DNA from 2 places in the Peribacillus sp. Bi134 genome. Region 2 is predicted to be linked to the other one. Evidence: riboswitches for the same ligand, from Rfam matches in the RefSeq annotation. Region 2 holds a riboswitch; the other holds the start of a gene.
The links. Region 2 has a riboswitch for glycine ahead of LQ188_RS19075 (amino acid permease). Riboswitches for the same ligand answer to the same signal wherever they lie in the genome.
Positions count from the first base shown of each region.

Region 1: another riboswitch for glycine. It lies ahead of LQ188_RS09935 (amidohydrolase); the one in region 2 lies ahead of LQ188_RS19075 (amino acid permease).

Region 1 is NZ_CAKKLN010000004.1:260,455-266,183, reverse strand. It holds gene LQ188_RS09940 (DNA translocase FtsK) at 1-1,308, opposite strand, end outside; gene LQ188_RS09935 (amidohydrolase) at 1,832-3,019, opposite strand; glycine riboswitch at 3,245-3,347, opposite strand; gene LQ188_RS09930 (DUF1444 domain-containing protein) at 3,488-4,294, opposite strand; gene LQ188_RS09925 (thioredoxin family protein) at 4,345-4,656, opposite strand; gene LQ188_RS09920 (hypothetical protein) at 4,766-5,272, opposite strand; gene LQ188_RS09915 (YtoQ family protein) at 5,396-5,729, shown strand, end outside.
Region 2 is NZ_CAKKLN010000008.1:141,928-147,656, reverse strand. It holds gene LQ188_RS19085 (sodium:solute symporter) at 1-809, opposite strand, end outside; gene LQ188_RS19080 (DUF3311 domain-containing protein) at 806-1,006, opposite strand; gene LQ188_RS19075 (amino acid permease) at 1,278-2,621, opposite strand; glycine riboswitch at 2,828-2,906, opposite strand; gene LQ188_RS19070 (amino acid permease) at 3,409-4,797, shown strand; gene LQ188_RS19065 (FAD-binding oxidoreductase) at 5,241-5,729, shown strand, end outside.

The sequences.
Region 1 (5,729 bases), on a different contig from region 2:
ATCCGCTTCGACGGAGCCAAAAACTGCCGGGATTTCGCCCTTACTGCCTTCTGCCGCTGCCTCTGTATATACTGCTTCTTGATACCCGTGTCCAGAAATCGGGGATTCCTGTTCCAAGAGCGGCTTAGGGTTGGAACCGATGTTGGATTCGACTGTATTTTCAGGCACAGCAGCGACGGTTTCGGAACCAACCTTAGCGTCCGAAAAGGTAAGTGATATGGCCGGAGTCTGCTCTTTCGGAATAACTCTGCCTTCCTCCTGTTTCCGTTCAGGAATGGCGGTTGGTTTCGCTTGTCCTGCCTCTGTTTGGGCAGAATCATCCATTGGCCGCTTATCAGGTGATACTACTGCCCTTTCCGAATTAAGGCTTTTTTTTTCCGGCATCATTTTATTCATGAAGTCATTATTTTTCCGATCTTGCTTAAGCATCATCACATTAAATGGGATATGTTTTTTCGGACGTTTGTGCTGCACTTCAGGTATTGCCTCAGATGGGTCTTCAGGCATTGTCCCTTGACTAACGGATGGTTGATTTGATTGTACAGCAATCTCCCCAGGAACCGATATCGCTTCAGGCGGTGTGTCGTCCGTCTGTTCCATGATGGATACAGCGACTTCGCGTCCAAATTCTACTTCGTCCTGTTCAATAGCCTCTTTTTCCACCGCAGGCTCAATTATGTTGGGCTCGATTACTGCTTGTTCTGGCAGTGTCTCAATGGAATTCCTGCGAAAGAAAGCGGGTATCTCTGAATCTTCCAGTTTTTCTTCCGCTTGTTCCGGTATAAGAACGGATGGTTCTGTCGTCAATTCCTCATGTGACACTTCTTTTGGAATTTCAGGAATCGATGCTGGAATCCCGATATCGGGTTCTTCCTTTTTTAGGACGGGCATTTTGCTTTCTAATTCATATTCGACAATTTCTTCAGAAACGACTGTTTTTTTTTCCGGACGACGGAACCCATAAATGGGTGAAGGGATTTCCGTCGGACGGAATGGAGTATTTGAAGGGACTATTTTTGAGACTTCCTCCCGTTCGAAGTTTCTCCGTTTTGGTTCAGGATCCCTCACAGGCCTTCTTGTTTCTTTGGCCGCGCTCCCCTTTTTGGGTTCATGATCTTCCCTGTTTCTTTCCCTAGGCTTTCTTTTGCTCTGTTCACGATCTGGAATGAGCGGAAACTTGAACTGCCCTTTTGGATATTGAAACAGGATTTTCGTATCAGGGTCTGGCGTCTGCGACATTTTTTCCACTTTTTGATTGTAAACCTTTATTTCTTCTTCCTTTGACTTCGCAAGCTTTGAAAAATCCATTTTCCTTAATGTCTCTTCATCAAGCGGTTCATCTATAATAATCTCTTCAATTTCAATAATTTCCTCTGCTTGGAACCATTTTTTCATCTTATTTAGCCATTTCAAAACTATCACTCTTTCTACATCTGTAGTTATGTAACTAATTCTACCAGTTATTTTAAAAATATCGAGAAAATTTAAGCTAAATTGGGATTAGTATCTATTTTTTTATCGCACTCTTACTAACTTAACGTATTTCGCAGAACTCCTACCCTATTAAACCCCTTCTGGTATGAGTTTAAACCTGCACTTCGTGAAATAACATTAGCCCTTAGTCTACTATTTAAATAAAACACCGCTGTTAAATCGCGTTTACAAAGAGATTAAGTTTTCATGCGGCGCAAGAAGCAGACTGGTCAATTCATTGAAGCATCCTTCACGAAACCTCCGGTGGCATCCTGAAACCCATAAAACACCGTTCGTTAATACCGAACGGTGTTTTGTGGGTTTCTGCACTTTTTTGCAAACAAATATACCAATGGAACTATTCCCATTCATAAAAATCGCATACAACTTGGGCCACTGATTTGGATGCGATCAAAAGGGCATCTTCATCAATGTCGAATTTGGGATGGTGATTGAAATATGCCTTCTCCACCCCTTTTGGTTTACAGCCAATGTAAAAGAAGCAGCCAGGAATCTTTTCTGCATAATACGAAAAATCCTCTGAACCAGAGAAAACCGGAAATTCCATAACCTTTTTAATATCTTGGTCTTTCATGCTTTCCAGGCTATTTTTCACGAATCCAGTCAATTCAGGGTCATTATATAACGGAGGATAATCAGGCACATATGTTAGTTCGCACTGAACATCAAATTCCGTTTCTATCCCTTTAACGATGCGGTGGATTTCCCTATCGATCAGCTGTTGGGTCTCTGCTGTCATATAACGGACATCCCCTTCAATTTCTATACGATCTTTAATGACATTAAAGCTTCCTTTTCCATCGAAGGAGCCGACTGTGACCACGCCCATATCAAAAGGGTTCAAGCGGCGGCTGATCACGGTTTGTACGGCTGTCACGAAATGGGCGCCTGCCACAATGGCATCATTGGCCATATGCGGGGACGAACCATGGCCGCCTACACCCTTAATCGCCAGCTTGAAATAGGTCCGTCCAGCCATCGAATAGCCGCCGTGATACCCGACAACCCCTGCAGGATGGGACGGAAATAAGTGGATTCCAAAAACGGCATCAAGTTCATCCAAAAACCCTGATTCCATAATGCTCTTTGCTCCACCTGGGGGTGTTTCTTCTGCATGTTGATGGATTATTTTAATCGTACCGGATAGGGAATCTTTAAGCTCATTGATGCAGTCTGCCAGAACCAATAAATAAGCGGTATGCCCATCATGTCCGCAGGCATGCATGACACCTTCATTTTTTGAACGGAACGGGACATCCGCTTCTTCTGTAATCGGCAACGCATCGAAATCCGCACGGAGACCTATCGTTTTCCCAGGTTTTCCGCCTTCGATCGTTACGATGATCCCTAATCCATTTCCTACATTCGTTTGAATCGACACATCCTTACCCTTATAAAAATCAATGATATATTGTGCCGTTTTTTCTTCTTTGAAGGATAGTTCCGGGTTCTCGTGTAAATGACGGCGGATTTGAACCATTTCCCCTTTACGGGCTTCCAGCATGTTCATTAATTTGCTTTTCACGTTCACGTTTATTCTCCCCCTTATTTCAAGTTGAGCATATTAGTAAGTTCCATGTTCGGTGCATGCCTTCCGATACAAAGTGCCAATTAAAAAAGGGCAGAGAAGGATTGCGTAAACTTACCGCTCCCCTTCTCTGTCCTTTTCACCTGAGAGTTTAGCTCCATTTTTGGTCATGGAGATTTCCCCTTTGGTGGCACACTGCTTCCTGCGCACTCTCCAGAGCTGCGTCCAGCTGCGGTTCCATTTACCTGAGAGATTTGCTCCAAGGGATCTTTTTGGAACTTGCTCCTTCGGTGGCTCAATGCTTGCACTCTCCCACAACATTCATCCGCTTGTTCTTTTTATATTCTCAAAATATTCCAATTATATTATCGCCGATTAAAAAATAAATATCAACTCTGAGTTATAAACTCTATTAAACTTTAAAAGGACCGCTGCCAGATGCTGACACGGTCCTTTTGTGATTCATTATTGTTCAGGCTTTTTGTTTTTACCCATAATGAAGATGGGCTCCAACTCATTTTCTTCGTAAAGGAATGATAGAGCCGTTATCGGAACATGACCGCTGGCAAAGAAGCTCATCGCCATTTGCGCAAGAATATCATAGCCCGTATCATTCTTCACATCGGCAATGATGATGACATCCTGATGGGGAATGGCCACAGCCATGGTTCCCTCGATCTTGTCCTTCATTTCCCGAAGCCATGATTCATTTAAAATCCTGCTGGCATCATATCCATCATTCGTGTTCAAAAAATAAAATGCATTACCTGCAACGATATCCGACTTCATTTCAGTGGTGAGGGAACGGGCATTGAATAGGGCAATTTCACGGATCCTGTCACCCTGCCAATTTTCCCGTTGAATCATCTTTTCATCTATAAGACGGTAGGTTTTCCCTAAATCAAGGGCATAAAAAACCCGGGTTTCAGCCGTATGCTCATCGAATAAAAACGGATTTCCTTCTTCGGATTCCATTGGAAAGGAGGTCGAGCGGATGACTGGGAAAATGAATTTCTCCTTGCCTTCCATACTGTGTTCTTCCCCCATCACATTCAGGGCCTCTTCCACGTAATAGGTAATTTCATCGATGGCCTTTTCCTGCACGTTTTCATAGTTAGCAAGCACAGGAGGCAACTCGATGGTGATCCCCTTCCCGGTCTTCACATTTTCCACCCGTAACGTATCTTGCTTGCTATCGAATTTGAATGAGCGATTCTCATCTTTTAAACGCTCCTTCAAGATATTTTTCAGCTTCGTGCTGTCCATTTTCATGACTGACCCTCCTCTTCATTGAAAAATCCCCAGCGAGAAGGGGAAATTGATTATAGTGATTGAATGAATTCCTCAATTTGTTCTTGCGTTTTGCGATCCTTGCTCACAAATCTGCCTAGCTCCTTGCCATTATCATACGCAATGAAACTTGGTATACCGAATACATCATTAGCCGCACACACATCGATGAATTCATCACGGTCCACATAAATGAATGTAAAGTCAGGAAATTTCGTTTCAATCTCCGGCATTATCGGTTCGATTACACGGCAATCTCCACACCATGTTGCTGAAAAAAGAAAGATATGTTTGCCTTCATTTTTAAATGCATCATATTGCTCTACTGTTTGTAATTTTTCCATTTGTATATTCCTCCTGCTCTAAATGACACCTTATTTTTTATAATCCCATCATACCAGAGTCTCCAGGAATCAACCATTAATACGGATCGGTTGAAAGTCACTGGTCCTCTTATTTCTGGGGCACGGATGAAACGATTTCCATCATTTGTTTTGCATCGGTTTTTAATTGGTCTTTATCCGTTTCGGTTGTCAGCTTCACTCCGCCGATCCCCACTGCAAGCTCATACTTTTCTTTCGGTATCTCTTTAATCGAAATAAAGCCGAATTTATCATCGGTTTGAAAAGAATGCAGTACTTCAAATTGATCCTCTTGTTCCTTTATGGCCAAATATAACACGGAGCTGTCTTCTTTTTCATTCGGATTGACAAATAATATATAAATCTTATCACCTTTTTGTAAAATCAAATTATTATCATGTTCTTCCACAACTTTAAAATCGTTTGGCAGATAGACCTGAATTAGGCCTGCCTCTTGATTGGGCTGTTTTTCATCGTCACGAAAAGCCACTTCAGCAGCCTTCATTGCCTTTTCGGTTTGTCTTTCGATACCTGAGCAGCCCACGATCAAACTGCTTATCAACAGGAAAACAAGAAAATTCTTATTCGATAAAGCCATCGTCATTCCTCCAGCCGTCTCTATTACTACCATATGGATAATATTATCCTTATTTACGGAATTCATCCATTTTCTAAAAAACATGGTACAATGAAAGCAATTTTATTATCGAGGAGGAAAACAATGAAGTTAATCGTGTATCTTGCTGGGGAGATCCATTCAAATTGGAGAAGCGAGTTGAGAGATAAGGCCGCTGCACTGAAGCTTCCTTTAGAATTCGTCGGCCCGATGGAAAATCATGAACGCTCCGATAATATCGGTGAAGATATCCTCGGGGAACAGCCGAATCCTATCCTGAAGGATGCGGCCGCTTCCCAAATCAATAATTTACGGACAGGTCTTTTGATGAAAAAAGCCGATCTTGTCGTCGCCCTGTTTGGTGAGAAATATAAACAGTGGAATACTGCCATGGACGCAAGCACCGCCGTTTCCCTGGGTAAACCGCTTATTTTGATTC
Region 2 (5,729 bases):
GCATTTTTTCGAAATACCTTGCCGCTGCGTGCTGAATAAACAGCGCTGAAAACTTGTGGCCACATATAGAAGCCGAATACGAGCAATATTACCGTGGAGATGAACCATGATACGCTAAGTCCCTGATCTGGGAACTTAAGAAAACCAGGCTTGGCCGCATCAATCGCTTCAAACATCGGCTGAAATCCGCCGAAGTAATGAATCGGCAGATAAATCCCCAAAAATCCTATTATGGCGACCATCATTATATCTTTAATGACCGCTGTCCAAACTGAACCGTGTATACCGGAGATCATCACATAAATGGTAAGGCTGATCGCCCCCATCCAAACTGCCTCAGACATGGAGATGGCACCATAAGATGCTTCTGAGACAATGATCCCCAATCCTTTCAGCTGCACGACGATCACTGGAATCATCGACACCACACCGACAAGCGCAGCCAAAATTCCTAAACCGGGACTCTTATATTTGCTTACAAAGAAATCGGATTGAGACATCAGTTTATTTTCCTTGGCATATCTCCATATTTCCGGTAGGAGCCAATAGGATAATACGTAAGACAAAGTAATGTAAATTAGAACATATAGTGCGGGTGCGCCCTTGCCATAAGCCCAGCCGCTGCCGCCAAGGAAGGAGAAGGTCGTATAGATTTCCCCGGCCATCAACAGAAAGACGAATATCGCACCAAAACCGCGTCCGCCAACCGTCCATTGTTCCAAGTCCATATCTTTTCCTTTTGAAGAGCGTATGCCTAAAAATATCGATAGAAGTAAAAATGCTAAAATGATTAAGAGAGCAATATTCATTCCTGGTCACCTTCCCGATTCCTGGGATCCAGCTTATACATGATGCCCAGTATGGCAGAGGTAAGGACCACCCACATAGCCATCCAGAACATATTGAAAGGCATCCCTAATACATATGGTTCTATTTTATTAACAAAAGGCAGAAATCCTAGTATGCCTATAAAAGGAACTAGAGTAAGAATATATATAATCTTCATAAACAAACCCCTCCGTTTTAATAAAGTGAAACGCCCACCAATGGGGTTTATTCTTCAATGCCACTGATGGATGGGTGAACCAAACCGGGATGAAAAATTCATACATGACGGAAAAGGTCCGATAATATATATTAGCTTACACTATTTTGATATAAAATTTAATGCAGTTGCCTGATATATTTGAGCAACTGTGCGCAGACAGCCGAACAATGATATGTTCATAAAACAGATAAAGCCTTGAATTCATAGTGAGTTCAAGGCTTTATTTCCTTTAGCTATATTTTTTCCGAGAATTATATAGTATTACCAAAAGTATGAACCAGATTGGGGTCAAGAGCAGTGATAGTCGTGTAGCTTCAGCGAATAGCATAACAATAAGGATGAACAGGAATAATCCTAATATGGCGTAATTGACAAAGGGTGTAAAAGGAGCCTTGAAAGTCGATTTCGCTCTTAGGTCAGGCCTTGTTTTCGAATATTTGATATGGGAAATCAAGATAATGCTCCATACCCATATGAAACAGATGGCACTGATGGTCGTCACGACGGTAAATGCCTGTTCAGGTATCAGTTTGCTTAATAATGCCCCTATTGATACAACGATTGTGGATGTTAATAAGGCATTGCTCGGAACAGCCTGTTTATTTAATTTTTCCAGTTTAGCAGGGGCTTCGCCATTCCTGCTTAACGTATAAAGTATTCGGCTCGTTGAAAATAAACCGCTGTTGCATGCAGAAGCAGCGGATGTCAAAACGACGAAGTTGATGATCCCTGCAGCGACAGGAATGCCGATTAACGCAAAGACCTCTACAAATGGGCTGCTCGTGGCATCCAGTTGTGTCCATGGGTTGACGCAGAGAATGACGAATAGTGCACCAACATAGAAAAGTAAAATCCGGACAGGGATTTTATTGATGGCAGATGGAATGTTCTTTCTCGGGTTTGCCGTTTCTGCTGCGGAAACCCCGACCAATTCGACACCGACAAATGAGAAGACGACCAGCTGTAAAGATAATAGGAATCCAGAAATGCCATTAGGGAACATGCCCCCATGATTCCATAGGTTCGTTAGGGAAACCGTTCCGCTATTGGTATTGAAGCCGATGATCAAAAGGATGATCCCCACGACGATCAAGGCGATGATCGTGATTACTTTAATGATGGCAAACCAGAATTCCAATTCACCAAATAACTTAACGGTCAAAAGGTTCAATCCTAACAGAATGACTAGGCATATTAGAGCCGGAATCCATTGAGGGATATCGAACCAATATTGCATATAGACGCCGACAGCTATGATATCGGCCATTGCGGTCATGATCCAACAGAACCAATATGTCCACCCTGTCACGAAGCCGGCCCATGGACCGACATATTCGGTTGCAAATTCAGTGAATGATGTATACCCTGCATTGGATAAGAGCAATTCCCCTAGTGCCCTCATCACAAAAAACAAGGCAATCCCTATTATCAGATAGGAAAATAAAATGGAAGGTCCTGCTAATTGTATGGCTTTTCCGGAACCTAAAAATAATCCGGTGCCAATGGTTCCTCCTATTGCGATCAGTTGTACATGTCTATTTTTTAAATCTCTTTTTAATTCTTGTTTTGCCAATTCTTACGCCCCCGTCTTTTTATAGTCTTGGTAGTGAATGAATTTACCTGAATGGTCTTGGAGAGAGGGACTGATTTTTTCGTCCAGCTTGCCTTTCCCATTGGTTTTAAAGCTGTTGTTTTTAGTCCAACCACAAAATGGACAATAAAAAAAGAGATTGGATAATACCAATCTCTTAAAGGGTTCAGAATAACAATTTTATCATTCGTTACTCTTCTGTCCTTTTGCCTGAGATTGTGAATCCTTCGGCGCTGCACCTTGTACAGTCTCTCCAGAAGCTGCTCCTGCTATAGTGTCATCCATAGCATTCATCGCTTGCTTGTATGCGGTTGTGAATAAATGTTGTCAGTGATAATCTACCACTGCTGAATCATTCATTATGCTTATAAAATAATATTGGAATTCTATCATCTATTTTTCGGAAGGTCAACAAGTTTTTTTTGAAGTGAAAACGGCAATAGCTGTAGGTTTATAGTGGTCTTAATTTTTATTAAGGTACTTGAAAAATTTGTTTTTTAGATGATCACTATTATGAAATATTGAACATCATTTTTTTGAAATGATATTTTTAGATAAGGGGAATTGCCAAGATATATTTGGTAACTGTTTATTTCAAAAATACAATTGTATTTTTACAGAATATTTACTATTATAAGATAAGAAAACATAATTGAAGTGTTATTGATATTTTTTTCGATAAAGCATTTCTAACCGCAATAATTAATAGAGAGTCGTTCGTGTTAAGGATGGAAAAGCATTACCGATATTGCATCTGGGGGAGTTAAACATGTCGAACAAGGAATTAAAGAGAGGGCTGGAAGCACGTCACATTCAAATGATAGCTTTGGGCGGAACCATCGGTGTCGGGTTATTCATGGGATCGGCGAGCACGATCAAATGGACCGGGCCCTCTGTAATGCTTGCTTATGCCATCGCAGGTATTTTTATATTTTTCATCATGCGTTCCATGGGTGAGATGCTCTATTTAGAACCGACTACAGGTTCTTTTGCAACCTTTGCGAGCAGCTATATACATCCTTTGGCAGGTTATATGACTGCTTGGAGCAATTGGTTTCAATGGGTAATCGTCGGAATGTCCGAAATCATCGCGGTTGGGTTGTACATGCAATATTGGTTCCCGGATTTACCGGCTTGGATACCAGGTGTGGTCGCCATGATCATCTTGGGGGCGGCCAACCTCATTTCAGTTAAATCCTTCGGGGAATTTGAATTCTGGTTTGCGCTTATAAAAATCATAACGATCATATTGATGATCGTTGCCGGCCTAGGCCTTATCTTCTTTGGAATAGGGAATGGCGGGGATGCGATTGGATTATCGAATCTATGGGAAAATGGCGGCTTCTTTACGGGAGGCTGGACAGGATTCTTCTTTGCGCTTTCCCTTGTCGTGGCATCCTATCAAGGCGTTGAGCTTATCGGCATCACAGCCGGAGAAGCGAAAGATCCAAGGAAGACCGTAACAAAAGCAATCCAATCAATCATATGGCGTATATTAATTTTCTATATTGGTGCCATATTTGTCATCGTGACAGTCTTCCCTTGGGATCAACTGGATGACTTAGGAAGCCCATTCGTTTCAACCTTTGCTAAAATAGGTATCACAGCAGCAGCAGGAATCATCAACTTTGTCGTAATCACAGCGGCAATGTCTGGATGCAACAGTGGGATTTTCAGTGCAGGGCGTATGCTTTACACACTTGCATTGAATGGCCAAGCTCCAAAAGTCTTTGCTAAAGTATCTAAAAATGGAGTGCCGGCATATTGTACGATCGCTGTACTATTAGGATTGGGCATCGGGGTTATCCTGAATTACCTTGCACCGCCGCAATTATTCCTTTATGTGTACAGTGCGAGTGTATTACCCGGGATGATTCCATGGTTTGTCTTACTTATCAGTGAGCTTAAATTCAGAAAGGTAAATGCCGCTGAAATGGAGAAACATCCGTTCAAGATGCCGTTGGCCCCTTACAGTAACTATGCGACAATTGCCTTCTTACTGATGGTGCTGGTCGGTATGTGGATCAATCCTAGTACCCGGATTTCCTTGGTTGTCGGGATCATTTTCCTAGCCTTGGTCGTAGCAAGTTATTACATGCTGAAAATGGATAAACGAACACCATTGGATGTTAAATCCGATGATGAAATTTCGGGATAAGAAACTCTATCGGAAAGCCCTTCTCTTAATTCGAGAAGGGCTTTTTTGTCTTTGGTGATTGTTGGAATTCAGGAGTGAAGTGGTGGAATTCACGAGTAAAATGGCGAAACTTACGAGTAAAGTGGTGGAACTCACGAGTAAACCAGCGAAATTCACGAGTAAAACGGCGAAACTCGAGTAAAGTGGTGGAATTCACGAGTAAAACGGCGAAACTCGAGTAAACCAGCGAAATTCACGAGTAAAACGGCAAAACTTACGAGTAAAGTGGTGGAATTCACGAGTAAAATGGCGAAACTCACGAGTAAATCAGCGAATCTCACGAGTAAAGCTAATTAGTCCCCGTAACAAGGGATGCCAGCAGGGGGACGTTTATGGAATGTGTCTTCCTGACAGACTTTTTCATAGGATGTAGCATCATCTTTACCCGAGGAAGGGGTTATATTTTGGAAAGAACAAAGCTTACCGGGCGGGTCGTTACACCTAATGATGCTGAGTATGAGCAGGCCAGGATAAATAATAACTTAAGTTTTTCTAAATTTCCAAAGGTCATTGTGTTTTGTCAGAATTCCAATGATGTATTGAATTCATTGAAGTGGGCCCGGGAAAATCATACACCTTTCCGGGTTAGGAGCGGCAGGCATAGTTATGAAAATTTTTCATTAGTGAATGGCGGTCTAATCATTGATATAAGTGAAATGTACAATATCAAGGTCAACCGTGAAAAAATGATTGCAAAAATCGAAGCCGGAGCTGATTTAGGTCAAGTATATAATACGCTATGGAAGTATGGCACGACGATTCCGGCTGGAACCGAAAGCGGTGTTGGTCTTGTAGGCCTTACGCTCGGCGGTGGAATAGGCATGTTATCGAGACGCTTTGGACTTACTTGTGACAATTTGCTTGAAATAGAAATGGTAAGGGCGTGCGGAAAG